DNA from 4 places in the Micromonospora sp. NPDC047527 genome. Region 1 is predicted to be linked to each of the others. Evidence: riboswitches for the same ligand, from Rfam matches in the RefSeq annotation. Region 1 holds a riboswitch; each other region holds the start of a gene.
The links. Region 1 has a riboswitch for cyclic di-AMP ahead of ABZ808_RS06965 (transglycosylase family protein). Riboswitches for the same ligand answer to the same signal wherever they lie in the genome.

Region 1 (3,655 bases):
GGCAGACCACACCGCTGGTCGAGGGGCTCTCCATCGACGAGGCGTTCCTCGATGTGGGTGGCCTGCGCCGGCTGGCCGGGGCGCCGGCCGACATCGCCGAGCGGCTTCGCCGGGAGGTCCGTGAACAGGTCCACCTGCCGATCACGGTGGGTGTGGCCCGGACGAAGTTCCTGGCGAAGGTGGCCAGCGGGGTGGCGAAGCCGGACGGGCTGCTGGTGGTGGCGCCGGACGCCGAGTTGGCGTTCCTGCACCCGCTGCCTGTGGAACGGCTCTGGGGCGTCGGCCCGGTCACCGCCGCGAAGTTGCGCGAGCGGCGGATCCGTACCGTCGGGGAGGTGGCCCGCCTCGGCGAGGCGGCGCTGGTGTCCCTGCTCGGGGCGGGCGCCGGCCGGCACCTGCACGCCCTGGCCCACAATCGTGACCCGCGGGGGGTGCAGGTCGGCCGACGGCGCGGCTCGATGGGCGCGCAGCACGCGTTGAGTCGTACCCCGCACGCGCCCGCGGAGTTGGACGCCATCCTGGCGGGCCTGGTGGACCGGGTAACCCGGCGGATGCGGGCGGCCGGTCGATCCGGGCGCACGGTGATGCTGCGGCTGCGCTTCGGTGACTACACCCGGGCCACCCGCTCGCACACCCTGGGCAAGGCGACCGCGGACACCACACCCCTGCTGGCCGCCGCGCGGGCGCTGCTCCGGACGGCGCTGCCGGAGGTCGGCCGGCGGGGCGTCACGCTGATCGGCGTGTCGGTGGGCAACCTCGACGACAACCCGGTTCAACCGGAGCTGCCGTTCGACGCCACCCCGGGAGCCGACCTGGACGCCGCGGTCGACGCGGTCCGTGACCGGTTCGGGTCGACGGCGCTCACCCGCGCGGTGCTGCTCGGCCGGGACCCGGGCGTCGAGATGCCGCGGCTGCCAGATTGACCGGTCCGCGTGCTTTTCCACCTGCTCAAGCTGCGATCGGAGACACATCACAGCAGGTCGGCGGTTTAGCCAGCGGCTGACAGGTGACCCTTGGGGGGTACAGCCTGACAAGGGGGGACCCACACGATGTCCGACGACACCAGCAACCGACCGAGCCGTCGCACCGAACGCCCGCACGACGTGACCGACCCTCTGCTCTGGCAGTTGGCGGTGGATGTGCTCAGCGCCCACGAGCCGGACGACGAGGGTCTCTGCCGCAACCTCCAGTGCGCCGGGCAGTCCTGGCCGTGCGCGGCCCGCAACGGCGCCGAGCAGTCGCTGCGCCTGTCCCGTAGCAACCACGACTCGGCCGAGGCTCCCATCGACGGCGGCGCGGACCGTCCCGGGGAGGCCGCCGTGCCCGCCCCCCGCTGGGGCTGGAACGCCGGCCCGGCGGCGTCGCAGCGAGGGCCGAAGGCGTCCGTCTCGGCGGCGTGACGGCGGCCCGCACGGGCATCCGGGCTGACAGCACGACACACACGAACGCTCGGCCGGTGACCCGGCCGAGCGTTCGTGTGTCAACCGTCAGAGGCTGAGCCGCTGACCCGGGAAGATCAGACCCGGGTCGGCACCGACCAGCTGCCGGTTGCGCTCGTACAGGGCCTGCCAGCCGCCGGCCTGCCGGTGGCTCTGCGCGATCTCGGACAGCGTGTCGCCCGGCTTCACCACGTACGTGTCGCCACTGGCCGCCGGGGTGGTGCGCTCGTGGTTGCGGGTCGCCGGCTGCTCGCCGCGCGACGACCGCTGGGTGGGCTTGGTGGTCTTGTCGGACTTCGACGTGGATTTCGACGACTTCGAGGTGGACTTCGTCGACTTCGTGGCGGAGCCGCTCGACGAGCCGCCCTTCTTGCCGCAGGTCGGCCACGCGCCGATGCCCTGCCCCTTGAGCACCTTCTCGGCGATGGCGATCTGCTCGCCGCGGCTGGCCAGGTCGGCGCGGGCGGCGTACTTCTTGCCGCCGTAACCGGCCCAGGTGCTCTGCGCGAACTGCAGACCGCCGTAGTAGCCGTTACCGGTGTTGATCTTCCAGTTGCCACCGGACTCGCACTTGGCGATCGCGTCCCAGTTGACCGCGGCCTGCGCCGGGGCCGCCGGCCCGAAGAGCGCGACGGCGCCGGTGACCGCGCCGACGGCCAGGGTGCCGACGGCGAGGCGGCGGGTGGTGACCCGTCGATGACGGGGGGTGTAGACAGACGTCATGGTGAGCTTCCTCCACGCCGGCGAGGTGAGCTGTCGGGTTCGGGCCGAGGAGCCCGGCCGCGCGGTGGCGGCTTCACCCCGAGGTGACGATGCACCGAGGAACGTTGGGTCCCCCGCTCCTGCCCGGGTGACTGGGTTCCGACGACCGGGGGCAGGATTTGGCGTTGCCGGCCGTGGCGTCCGCTGTGGCGAACCCGACCGACGTTAGGCACGGTCGATGACGATCGCCCAACCGCTGTGAAGTTCTTCACCGGGCCACGCTGAGCGGCGCGCTCAGCGGTTGCGAACCCCGCCGACCTGTGAAGTGACCACGATGGACCGTTTCCGATCAGGTCGACTGAAGCGGCCGGCGGCGCCCGACTGTTCGGGCGGCCGCCGGCCGGAGAAAACGGTCTACAAGGTACGGGCCAGCCGATCGGCGAGCGTCCGGGTGAAGCGGGCCGGGTCGGCCAGGTCACCGCCCTCGGCGAGCACCGCCAGGCCGTACAGCAGCTCGGCGGTTTCGGTGAGGGTTTCGGCGGAATCGCCCTGCTCGTGGGCCTTGCGGAGCGCGGCGACCAGAGGATGACCGGGATTGATCTCCAGGATGCGCTTCGTCGATGGGATCTCGTGCCCCATCGCCCGGTACATCTTCTCCAGGGTCGGCGTGAGGTCGTGCGCGTCACCCACCACACAGGCCGGTGAGGTGGTGAGCCGCGACGACAGGCGGACCTCCCGGACGCTGTCGGCCAGGGTGGTGCCCAGCCAGTCCACCAGCGCCGCGAACTCCTGCCGCTGCTGCTCGCGCTCGGCCTCGGCCTGCTGCTTCTCCTCGTCGGTGTCCAGGTCGACCTCACCCTTGGCGATCGACCGCAACGGCCGGCCGTCGTACGCGCCGACCCGCTCGACCCACACCTCGTCGACCTGATCGGTGAGCAGCAGCACCTCGTGGCCCTTGGCCCGGAACGCCTCCAGGTGCGGGGAGTTCTCGATGGTGGCCCGGGAGTCGCCGGTGGCGTACCAGATGTCGCTCTGGCCGTCCTTCATCCGGGACACGTAACCGGCCAGGTCGGTGGGCTCCGCCGGGTCGTGGGTGGAGGCCACCGACAGGATGTCCAGCAGGGTGTCGCGGTTGTCGGTGTCGTCGATCAGGCCTTCCTTGACCACCGCGCCGAACTCGGTCCAGAAGGTCCGGTAGCGCTCGGCGTGGTTGGCCTTGAGGTCCTTGACCGCGGCGAGGACCTTCTTCACCAGGCGGCGGCGGACGATCTGGATCTGCCGGTCCTGCTGGAGGATCTCCCGGGAGATGTTCAGCGACAGGTCGTGCGCGTCGACCACACCCTTGACGAAGCGCAGGTAGGTCGGGACGAGCGCCTCGCAGTCGTCCATGATGAACACGCGCTTGACGTAGAGCTGGACGCCTCGACGGCCCTGCGGGGAGAACAGGTCCAGGGGGGCGTGGCTGGGCAGGAACAGCAGCGCCTCGTACTCGAAGGTGCCCTCGCCCTTCATGT
Region 2 (3,655 bases), on a different contig from region 1:
ACGCCGAGCTGGCCGACGGCAACCGACGCTTCGTCAGCGGGGCTCCGCGCCACCCCAACCAGGACGCCGAGCATCGGGCCGCGGTGGCCGACGGCCAGCACCCGTTCGCGGTGATCGTCGGCTGTTCCGACTCCCGGTTGGCTGCCGAGATCATCTTTGACCGGGGCCTGGGTGACCTCTTCGTGGTCCGCACCGCCGGGCACATCGTGGGCCCGGAGGTGCTGGGCAGCGTCGAGTACGCGGTGACCGTGCTCGGCACCCCCCTGGTGGTGGTGCTCGGCCACGACTCCTGCGGTGCCGTGCAGGCGGCCCGTGAGACGGCCGCCACCGGCACCTCACCCGGAGGGCATCTGCGCACGGTGGTCGACGCGGTGCTGCCCAGCCTGCGGCGAGCCACGGCCGAGGGAGTGGACGACATCGACGGCATCGTCGACATCCACATCGCACAGACCGTCGAGACGCTGCTCGGGCAGTCGCCGGTGCTGGCCGACGCGGTGGCGCAGGGGCGGTGCGCGGTGGTGGGAGTGTCGTACCGCCTCGCCGCAGGTGGAGTGCGTCCGGTGACCCCCGTACCGGCCGGTGCCGCGACGCTCGACGTGCCCGCCGCCCCGGACGGCCCGGCGGCGCCCGCCGCCGCCTGACGTAGCCCGAGACCCGCGACGAGGGCCGCCCCGCGCGATGCGGGGCGGCCCTCGTCGACTGCTGTAGGCGTGGTCAGAGCAGCGACATGTGGACGTGGTCGGTGTGGTTCGACGGCCCGCTGTACGAACTCCACCCGGTCGCCGGGAACCAGATCTGTCGGTTCCAGATCACGTAGTAGATGCCGAGTCGGTCGGCGTTACGGATGAGGAACGCGGCGACGTTGTTGCCGTACTTGCGGGTGTCCTCGTTGTGCCACGGGGCGAAGCCGCTCTTCTGCAGCGACCAGTCGCAGGCGCGGCCCTTCGGGTGCTCCCACGGCCCGCCGGGGCGGTAGCAGCCGACGAAGCGGTTGAAGCCGGCCAGCTTGACCTCCTTGTACGCGTGCAGCGTGCGGGGCGTGACGCAGCCGGAGGTGGTCGGGTCGTCCTCGCTGCACGACTGCGGCTTCCAGTCACCGTCGGCGGTGCGACCCGGGCCGATCTTCGCGACCCGCGAGGTGGCATCCACCAGGCCGCCGGTGAAGCCCTTCCCACCGACGAGGGAGAGCGCCTTGTCCGCCTCGCTCTTGCGCTTCGCCATCAGTGCGGTCTGCTTCTGCTGCTCGCGGACCTCCGTGTCGAGGGCCAGCTTGGCCTGCTCGGCGCGGGCCTTGACCGTGTTGACCTCGGCGAGCTTCTTCTCGTTGACCATGTTCATCTCGTCGAGCGTCGCGGCGCGCTGGACGAACGAGTCGGGAGCGTCGCTCTCCAGCAGCATCGCGATCGCGCCGATCCGGCCGGTCCGGTACGACTGGGCGGCGATCTGCCCGACCTGCGGGGCCAGCGCCTCCAGGTCGGCTTTGGCCCGGTCGACCTCTATCGCGAGCTCCAACTGCCGCTTCTTGGATTTGTCCAACTTGGACTTGGCGGCGGAGTAGTCGCGGTTGGCCTGCTCGATGACGTCGTTGAGCAGCTTTGGCTCGCTGTCCTCCTCGTGCCCGGACGGTGTGGGGGTCGCCGGGGCGGCGTGGGCTGGGAGGGGCCCGGCAAGCACGGTCAGTGCGGCGATCACGGCCACCACGGGTGTCAACCAGCGGCGTAGGGGTGCCGTCACAATGTTCCCTTCCGTCGACCGCCGACCGGGTTAGCTGACGGGTTCGGGGCGGAAGTGGCCCCTACCGCTGCTGCGGATTCACCCCACGTGCCTGGGTCCCCGGCTCGCCGGTTGGCGATTGGGCGGTGGCACCGCAGGCGCCGCTTCGCGCCTACATCGGTAACCGGCAGCGAGGTTACCCGAGAGTCGACCGGGTGAGCTACGCCTGGATGCCCACCAAAAGCGTCATTTCGCCATGGCGTTGAGTGACCAGTGACGTGGCCTCCAGGACGACTGCCCGATCCGGTCACGCTGAGGAGTGTCACCATGCCGTATCTGTGCTCCTGTTCGACTGCGGCCACGGATCGGTGGCGGTGGGTGGGGGTGGGGTCCGCGTCTGGTCCGGCCCGTCGGGTCGATCCGTTCGCGGTGAGCCGAGTGCCGCCAGTGCCTCTGCCCGGTCCGGTCGGGGGCGCGGGGCGGGAGCATCGGCGGACGGGGTGGCATCCGACCGCCCGGCCGCGGTCACCACCGCGGCCAGCCCGGTGGTCAGCGGCACGGCGGCGATCAGGCCGAGTGTGGCGACCGCGCTGCGAACGATCTCCTGCGCGAGGAACTCACTGGTGAGGATCTGCGCGATCGGCCGCGAGTCGGCGGTGAGCAGGAGCAACAGGGGGAGTGACGCGCCCGCGTACGCCAGGACGATGGTGTTGACCGTGGAGGCGATGTGGGCGCGGCCGACCCGGGTGGCCGCCCGGTATAGCTGCAACCGGGTCAGCCCCGGGTTGGCGTTCGCCAACTCGGTGACGGTGGCCGCCTGGGTGACCGTCACGTCGTCGAGCACGCCGAGCGACCCGATGATGATCCCGGCGAGCAGCAGACCGTGCAGGTCCACGTCGCCCTGGAACATCGACAGCGTCGTCGCCTCCTCACTGCCGAAGCCGGTGAGGTGGGTGGCGGCCGTGGCGATGGTGGCGAGTACGCCGGTGAGGATGAGGCTGCCCAGGGTGCCGAGCACCGCGACCGAGGTCTGCGCGGTGACCCCGTGCGTCAGGTAGAGCACCACGAACATGATCAGCGCGGCGCCGACCACCGCCACCAGCAGCGGTGACCCCCCGGCGGCGATGCCCGGCAGCACGAAGGTGAGCAGGATCGCGAAGCTGGCCGCCAGCCCCGCGAGCGCGGCGAGGCCCCGCCATCGGCCGAACGCGACGATCGCGGCGGCGAAGACCACCGCCAGCCACAGCAGCGGCGTTCCCCGCTGGTGCTCGGCGATGTTCCAACTGCTGGCGGCGGGATCGGTCGGATCGGTCAACTCGACCATGATGACCTCGTCGCCCACCGCCACCCGGGGCGCTCCGGGCCCGGCGGGGACCGGGGTCTGGACCTGCTGCCCAGCGCTCGGCCCGTCCTCCACCCGTACGTCCACCGTGCCGCACGGCCCGTCCCCGGCGGCCGATGTGCCCTCGGGGTTCGCCGCCGGCGGGCAGGGCTCGGTCACCACCCGGGTCACCGTGCCGTGGTATCGCGGCACGTCCGCTTCGCCACCGGCGCGCGGTGACCCGTCGCGCGGCCAGAGCACCACCGCGGCGAGGACGGTGGCCACGAAGAGCGGCACCACCGTCGCGACGAGGATCCGTCGCACCCCCGGCGGGGCGGGCGGAGCGGAACGGCTGTGGTCGGAACCCAATGCGAGAACTCCCAACGATCCGGTGCGGGGTACGTGTCAGCGGACCGGTCGGTTCACCGTTGACAGGGAAACGGCTGCGAGAGGCGCGATGGACCGCCGACTGACGATCGTTCGATCACGGACGGTAATCGCCCGGCACGGTTGACCGGCAGTGGCGCCACGACGTGGTGGCGCCGCAGCCTGGGTGTGCGGCGTCGTATGGAGAGTCATCCTGGGAAATGCTAACCAGGCCACAGCGGGCTTGCAGTTCGT
Region 3 (3,655 bases), on a different contig from region 1:
GCGTGCGGGTCGAGCCAGACCCGAACGGCCGGACGGCTCGGCGGGAGACCAGGAATGCCCGTGATGTGGTGCTCGCGGCGGGTCAGCATCGCCACGTCGACGGTGAACTCGAAGAGCCGCCAGTCGACCTGCGGCTCCGCTCGGGCGGTCTGCGCCAGCCGGGCCACCCGCGCCGGATCGGTCACCGGCCAGGCGTGCCCCGCCACGTAAGCCTCGTCGTCGCTCTCCTCCGGTGGGAACGAGTGCAGCGCATAGCGGCCGTCCCGCTCCAGGTCACGGCGCTTCGGCGAGTCGATGATGAAGCAGAACAGACCCTCGTCGGTGATGACCGGGGAGACCGGATGGACCCGGGGACCGCCGTCGGCGCGGACCGTGGCCAGGTAGCCGAAGCCCGGCCCGTACTGCTGCAGGAGAACGCGGATCCCGTCGGCGAGTCGGGGCTCGTCGGCGGCGAAATCGGACCAGGAAGCCATGCCGGCATTCTATCGAACAAATGTACGAAGAGCGACCTCGACACGCTGGTCACCGCGTGCCTCGCTATGGTGGTCCGATGCTGCTCTCCGACCGCGACCTGGTCACCGAGATCAAGGCCGGCGCGCTGGGCCTGGACCCTTTCGAGCCCACTCTGGTCCAACCGTCCAGCATCGACGTACGACTCGACCGGCTGTTCCGGGTCTTCAACAACCACCTCTACACGCACATCGACCCGGCCATGCAGCAGGACGACCTGACCTCGGTGGTCGAGGTGCCCGACGGCGAGCCGTTCGTGCTGCACCCGGGCGAGTTCGTGCTCGCCTCGACGCTGGAGGTGATCTCGCTCGGCGACCAGCTGGCCGGCCGCCTGGAGGGCAAGTCCAGCCTGGGCCGGCTCGGCCTGCTCACCCACTCCACCGCCGGCTTCATCGACCCGGGCTTCTCCGGTCACGTGACGCTGGAGCTGTCCAACGTGGCGAACCTGCCGATCACCCTCTGGCCGGGCATGAAGATCGGGCAGCTCTGCATCTTCCGGCTCTCCTCGCCGGCCGACCACCCGTACGGCTCGGTGGTCTACGGCTCGCGTTACCAGGGTCAGCGGGGGCCGACGCCGAGCCGCTCCTGGCAGAACTGGCGGGCCTGGCCGACCCGCTGAGGGTCGGGTCAACGACGAGGGCCCGCCGCGACGGATCGCGACGGGCCCTCGACCAGCAGAGGTTCAGCCTGGGCGGCCGTAGCTGTGGATCGGGCCGTCGTCGACCTTCTTCATCTTGACGGGTTGACCGGCCTGGGACGCGTGCACCACCCAGCCGTTGCCGACGTACATGCCGACGTGGTGGATGTCGCTGTAGTAGAAGACCAGGTCACCGGGGCGCAGATCGGCGCGGCTGACGTCCTTGGTCACCCGGCTCTGCTGCGCGGCGTTGTGCGGCAGGGACACCCCGGCCTTGGCCCACGCGGCCAGCATCAGCCCGGAGCAGTCGTACGAGTTCGGGCCCTCGGCGCCCCACACGTAGGGTTTGCCGATCTGGGCGCAGGCGAACTTGACCGCCGTGCCCGCGCCGCCGCCGGGGTAGCTGGCCGGGCAGGGCGCCGGACGCAGCGGACCGCCGCCGCCGTTGCCGTACACCTTGAGGCGCAGCTTCTGTAGCCGGTCGATCTCCCCGTTGATCTGCTTCTTCTTCGCCGCCAACTGCGCCTCGGTCAGGGTCAGCTGGGCCACCATCTCGTCCAGCGGCGCCTTCTGCCGGGCCAGCTCGTCACGCAGGTCGGACACCTGCTGTACGTCCTGCTGCTGGTTGTGGGCGAACCGGTCGAGCATCTCCAGTTGGCCGACCATCTCGCTGGGTGACCGGCTGCCGAGCATGGCGTTGACGGTGGAGACGTTCTCGCCCATGTACGCGCGGACGGCCAGGGCGCTGACCTTGTCCATCGCGGCGTCGACCTGGCGCTCCAGCGGAGCGATCCGGGCGGCCAGGGCGTCGGCCTGCTTGCGCTTGGCGGCCAGGTCGGTGCGGGTGGCGTTGTGCCGTTCGATGATCGGTTCGAGCTTGTTCCAGTCGGCGTCGATCTGGCGTTCGATCTCGGCGACGGACGGGTCCGCGTGGGCCGCCGTGGCGCTGCCGGTCAGGACAACGGCGGCGCCGACCAGGGCGGCGAAGGCGGTGGTGAAGCGGGACCAGCGTGGACGCGGCACGGTCGGTGTCGGGTCGGCTGACGCCGACCGCCCGGACGACGGCCGCGGGGCATGAAGTGCCACCGGGGTTCCGTACTCCTTCTTCCTGACCGCCTACCGGGTTAGCTGACGGGTTCGGGCGGGAAGTCGGCGCCCTACCGCAGTGACTGCGGATTCACCCCGAGGAACCTGGGTCCCCGGCTCGCTCGGAAGCGACTCGGCGGTGTCGGTCCGTTACTGCCCGGGACGGGCAGACCTGCCACCGGGCCGACAAATGACCAGAGTAGAGACGGCCGTTACCAATCCGCAACCCGTGGGGCCGTGACACTCCGTACCGATCCGGAGGGGTCACGGACCGTGGGCGAAAGTTTCCTTCTGAGTGTGTCCATACGAGGAAAGGTATTGACGCCGACTCCCGGCCGGCGGGAGGGTGGCCTCACCCTTACCCACGCAATCTAGGGGGTTCGATGCGCCATCCAACCCTGTCGTCCGGCCGGCACGCACTGCTGGTCACCGCCGTGGTCGCCGCGACCGCACTACCGTTGCCCGCCGGTCCGGCCGCCGCCGCACCCACCGCCGACCGCCAGCAGCAGTACGCCGCCGCAGCCAGCGAGTACGGCGTACCGACCGCCGTGCTGCTCGGCGTCTCCTATCTGGAGTCCCGCTGGGACAGCAACGCCGGCACACCGAGCACCAGCGGCGGCTACGGCCCGATGCACCTGACCGACGCCCGGCACGTGACCGCCCTGCCCGGACGCGGCCACCACGACGCCGGCACCGAGGACCCGCGCGGCGACGACTCGCGTACCACGCTGGCACCCCGCCACACCGCAGACTCCGAGCCGCCCAGCGCGGCCCTGCAGACCGTGGACGCCGCCGCCGCGCTGACCGGCGCGGCCCCCGATTCGCTACGCACCGACGCCAACGTGAACATCCGCGGCGGGGCGGCGCTGCTGGCGGCGTACCAACGGGAGTTGGGCGCGCCGGTCGGCGCCGGCAGCGACCCGTCCGCCTGGTACGGCGCGGTGGCCCGTTACGCCGGCGCGGACAGCGCCGACGCCGCGGCGGCCTTCGCCGACGAGGTCTTCACCACCATCGGCGCGGGCGAGTCCCGGGTGACCGACGACGGTCAGCGGGTCACGCTGCCAGCCCGCACGGTACGGCCGGAGCGTTCCTGGCTGGACCGGCTGGGTCTGCGCAAGCTCGCCCGCCCGGATGGTCTGGAGTGCCCGCGCACCATCTCGTGTGAATGGATTCCCGCGCCGTACGAGGCGTTCGGCGACGGGGACTACGGCAACCACGACCTCTCCGACCGGCCCGCCCGGCAGAAGATCGAATACATCGTCATCCACGACACCGAGGCGAGTTGGGCGACCACCCTGAACCTCGTCCAGGACCCGACGTACGTGAGCTGGCACTACTCGCTGCGCTCGGTGGACGGGCACATCGCCCAGCACGTCAGGACCAAGGACGTCGCCTGGCACGCCGGCAACTGGTACGTCAACG
Region 4 (3,655 bases), on a different contig from region 1:
GCGGGACGCCCGTCCCGCCACCGCACCTGTCGACACACCGCTCCGCACCCCGCCGACCCGTGGCCCGCCCTGGCCCGGACGGTCGTGCGGCTTCCCATCGCAACGCTCTCTTGCCGAGGTGCCGACCATGGAGACCGTCGTCTTCTACCAGTTCCTGACCGAGGTGCCGCAGGCCGTCGCCATCTGGTCGGCCCTGCTCCTGCTGGCGCTGACCGTGCTCGCCGTCCTGGTCGCCCGTCCCGAGCGGGACACCCCGGCGGTCGACCCGGCGCCCACCGCCCGGGAGTTGGCCGCCGCCGAGGCCGCCGACCTGCGCCGGTACGCCGAGGAGGTGGCCGTCGCCGCGGCCGGCGCGGCGCAGACCGCCCGCCGTCGGCGCGCCGACTGGCTGACCGCTCAGGAGCAGGTGGAGCAGGCCTGGATCAGGTACGACGAGGCGGACGCCGCCGCCCGTCGGTTCGCGGGCGCCGGGGCGCTGCCCACCCCGCGTACGCCCCGCACGCCCACCGAGTACGCGGCCCGGGAGCGCTACCTGCACCAGGCGGCGATGGCGGCGCACTGGCGGGGAGACCTGGCCATGCGGCAGCTCAGCGACGTGTTCGGCCACCGGCACGGTTGGGATCCGCGCCGGCACCCGGTGGAGCAGGAGGCGCTGCTCCACCGGGCGATCCGCAACGCGAGGCGGGCCGACTACGAGGTCGCCGCCGCGCGGGAACGGTTGGCGTGGCGCGACGCCGAGTTGGCCGCGTCCTCGGCGCGTGCCCTGGCCGACGAGGCGTACGCGGCGGCGGCTCGGCTGCGGCCGACCCGGGCGATGCCCCGCCGAACCGTGCGGGTGGCGGCCCTTCCGGCTGCTGCGGCGCGCTGGCGTCCGGCCCGGGTGGGCTGAACGCCCCGAATATTCGGTGAGCCCGGTCACACCTTCCGGAAACCGGGCGGCTGACGCGTTCGGCCGGATTGTTCGCGCGGATGTGTCGGCATTGTCGACGACCTGTCCGCTTGTCGACCTGAGGTGCCGCCGTAACCGCTCGTCCTATCGAGTCACGTCAGTGGCAATACGCCCAGAAATTGTCGCGCCGCCTGAGGTTTACGCAGCTGAACCAGGCTTGGCAGGGTTCAGGCCGGCCAGTAGTGTCGTCCCGTCCGGTGCGGTAATCGATCGCAAGTGGCGACGCCGCGCTGACCCGCTCAATCGTGATCAACGAACCGGGGACCCACCAGTAAGTCCGGGGTGAATCCGCGAGCCACGGCCCGCGGTAGGGCGATCTTCCCGCCCGAATCCGTCAGCTAACCCGGTAGGCGGTGTCGGAAGGAGTTCCATCCTCATGCAGCACCCCTGCACCCCTCGGCCATTCCTCCGCCTTCACGGCGTAGCGGTACCCGCGCTTGTCCGTCTCGTGACGGTGAGCTGACCCCCCGGGTCACCGCCTTTCCCGCCCGGCCGCGCCGGGCGTTCCCCTGAGCGGTTCACCATCCGCGGACCACGGTCCGCGCGCTGGCGCCTGCCCGAATATCGGGCTGCCCCGGTGTGCCGCTCTCCCCCCGAACCGTGGAGGAACCGTGAAGCACACCCTGCAGCGTCAGCTGCGTCGTCTCGCCACCGAACGTCCGTACCAGATCGCCGCCGCCTCCGTCGCGGCCCTCGCCATCGCGACCACCACCGGCACCCTGGTTGCCGGCGGCGATGACGCCCCGGCCAGCCAGCACACCGCGACAACGGTCGCCGAGATGCGCAGCGACACCGCCGCCTCCCGCAGCGAGGCCCGCGTCCCGTCCCCCTCGGCCAGCACCGCCCCGAGCACTGCCGCCCCGTCCGCCAGCGCCGCGTCGCCCGCCGCCAAGGCCAGCAGCGACCCGGACGTGACCGCCAAGAAGGCGGCACCGAAGCCACCCGCCACCAAGGTGCTCGACTACGACTACCAGGTGCAGAACACGTACTACAACTGCGGCCCTGCGGCCACCCGCAACGCCCTCAGCGCCGCCGGCATCAACCGCACCCAGAATCAGCTGGGCGCCGAGCTGGGCACCACCGAGATGGGCACCAACTCGGCCCTGGACACCACCCGGGTGCTCAACGCCGAGGTCAAGGGCTCTCCGTACCAGACCCGGATGTTCGCCGGCTCGCCCAGCCCGGCCCAGATGGACCGCCTCCAGGCTGATGTCGTCACCGCGATCACCGACGGTCGCGGCGTGGTGGCCAACGTGGCCGGGGACGCCGTCGACACCAACGGCGGCTGGCACTCCTACGGCGGCGGGCACTACGTCGCGGTGGTGGGCTACAAGGACGACGGCCGTACCGTGCGGATCGCCGACTCGGCCGACGCGGCAAACGCCGAGTACTGGATGACCACGATCGACCTGGCCAACTGGATCGCCACCCGGGGCTACTCCGCCTGACCCAGGTGGAGTCCGAAGACGCCGCGGGCGCCGACCCCCACGAGGGGCCGGCGCCCGCGGCGTCTTCGTCGATGCCGGGGCGACGGCTCTCGTCGCGGGCTGCGAACCGTGGGAGACTGCGGCCGTGGTGGATGAATCGGGTGGTCACGCCGACCGTAGGCCGGTCCTGCTTCTGCTGCACGGCATGGGGGCGACAGGTGACGTCTGGCTGCCCTGGGCGCCACTGTTGGAGCAGCACTGGCCCGGGCGGTGGCTGGCACCCGACCTCGCCGGCCACGGCTGGTCGGCCCCGCTGCCGTCGTACTCCTTCAGCGGTTTCGCCCAGCGGGTCGCCCAGGCTCTGGCGCCCGGTGACCGCATCGTGGTGCTCGGGCACTCGCTGGGTGGGGTGGTCGGCCTGGCGCTGGCCGCCCGCGCGGCCGGGACGCCGGTGGACGCCGTGGTCGGGTTGGGCATCAAGGCCGTCTGGTCACCGGACGAGCTGACCCGCGCCGTCGACCTCGCCGCCCGCCCGGTCAGCTGGTTCGCCAGCCGCGCCGAGGCGGCCCGCCGCTACCTGCGGGTCGCCGGCCTGGCCGGCCTGGTCCCACCGGACGATCCGATGGTGGACGCCGGCCTGCGCCAGGTCGACGGTCGGTGGCGCCTCGCGATGGACACGAGCGCGTTCGCCGTCGGCGAGCCCGATCTCGCCGCGCTGCTGGCGGCGACCGACGTGCCGGTGGTGCTGGCGCGCGGCGAGCACGACCCGATGGTCACCGACGCGCAGCTCAAGGAGTACGGCGTGCCGGTCGCCACGCTGCCCGGGCTCGGGCACAACGCGCACGTGGAGGACCCGGCGGCCGTGCTGGCGCTGCTGGACGCGTATCGCTGAGCGGTGGGTCAGGTCAGGGGAGTGAGCTGCGCCGGCCGTTCGGTCGCCTGGTGCGTCGGCGCCAGCTCCCGGCGGGCGGCGGTCAGGAACGCCTCGGCGTACGCGTCGGCGGGGAAGTCGCCCAGGTAGCGTCGGCGGGTGGCCCAGCGCGCCTCGGCCAGCGGGTCGGTGTCGAGCAGCGAGGTCAGCACCTCGACCGCGTTCGACATGTCCCGCCGCAGCACGTAGCCCGACCCGGCCAGCGGGAAGTTCTCGGTGAACCGGTCGCCCTCGTCGCCCATGTCGGTGACCGCGTACGGCTTGCCGGAGTAGAGGTAATCCGAGATCACCCCTGACACGTCGGAGATCAGGGCGTCGGAGCGGTTGACGCACTCGGTCAGGCTCAGC

Region 2: linked by a shared signal. The riboswitch ahead of ABZ808_RS12340 (hypothetical protein) and the one ahead of ABZ808_RS06965 (transglycosylase family protein) in region 1 are both predicted to bind cyclic di-AMP.
Region 3: linked by a shared signal. The riboswitch ahead of ABZ808_RS10165 (NlpC/P60 family protein) and the one ahead of ABZ808_RS06965 (transglycosylase family protein) in region 1 are both predicted to bind cyclic di-AMP.
Region 4: linked by a shared signal. The riboswitch ahead of ABZ808_RS15090 (C39 family peptidase) and the one ahead of ABZ808_RS06965 (transglycosylase family protein) in region 1 are both predicted to bind cyclic di-AMP.

The regions. Positions count from the first base shown of each region.
Region 1 covers NZ_JBEYTK010000001.1:1,557,644-1,561,298, forward strand. The annotation lists gene dinB (DNA polymerase IV) at 1-923, shown strand, start outside; gene ABZ808_RS06960 (hypothetical protein) at 1,050-1,400, shown strand; gene ABZ808_RS06965 (transglycosylase family protein) at 1,488-2,162, opposite strand; cyclic di-AMP (ydaO/yuaA leader) riboswitch at 2,164-2,336, opposite strand; gene htpG (molecular chaperone HtpG) at 2,556-3,655, opposite strand, start outside.
Region 2 covers NZ_JBEYTK010000002.1:744,850-748,504, forward strand. The annotation lists gene ABZ808_RS12335 (carbonic anhydrase) at 1-641, shown strand, start outside; gene ABZ808_RS12340 (hypothetical protein) at 715-1,734, opposite strand; cyclic di-AMP (ydaO/yuaA leader) riboswitch at 1,739-1,869, opposite strand; gene ABZ808_RS12345 (YibE/F family protein) at 2,036-3,403, opposite strand.
Region 3 covers NZ_JBEYTK010000002.1:299,387-303,041, reverse strand. The annotation lists gene ABZ808_RS10175 (pyridoxamine 5'-phosphate oxidase family protein) at 1-473, opposite strand, end outside; gene dcd (dCTP deaminase) at 551-1,129, shown strand; gene ABZ808_RS10165 (NlpC/P60 family protein) at 1,193-2,170, opposite strand; cyclic di-AMP (ydaO/yuaA leader) riboswitch at 2,247-2,382, opposite strand; gene ABZ808_RS10160 (N-acetylmuramoyl-L-alanine amidase) at 2,617-3,655, shown strand, end outside.
Region 4 covers NZ_JBEYTK010000003.1:451,835-455,489, forward strand. The annotation lists gene ABZ808_RS15085 (hypothetical protein) at 128-889, shown strand; cyclic di-AMP (ydaO/yuaA leader) riboswitch at 1,176-1,317, shown strand; gene ABZ808_RS15090 (C39 family peptidase) at 1,561-2,397, shown strand; gene ABZ808_RS15095 (alpha/beta hydrolase) at 2,522-3,268, shown strand; gene ABZ808_RS15100 (CDP-glycerol glycerophosphotransferase family protein) at 3,277-3,655, opposite strand, start outside.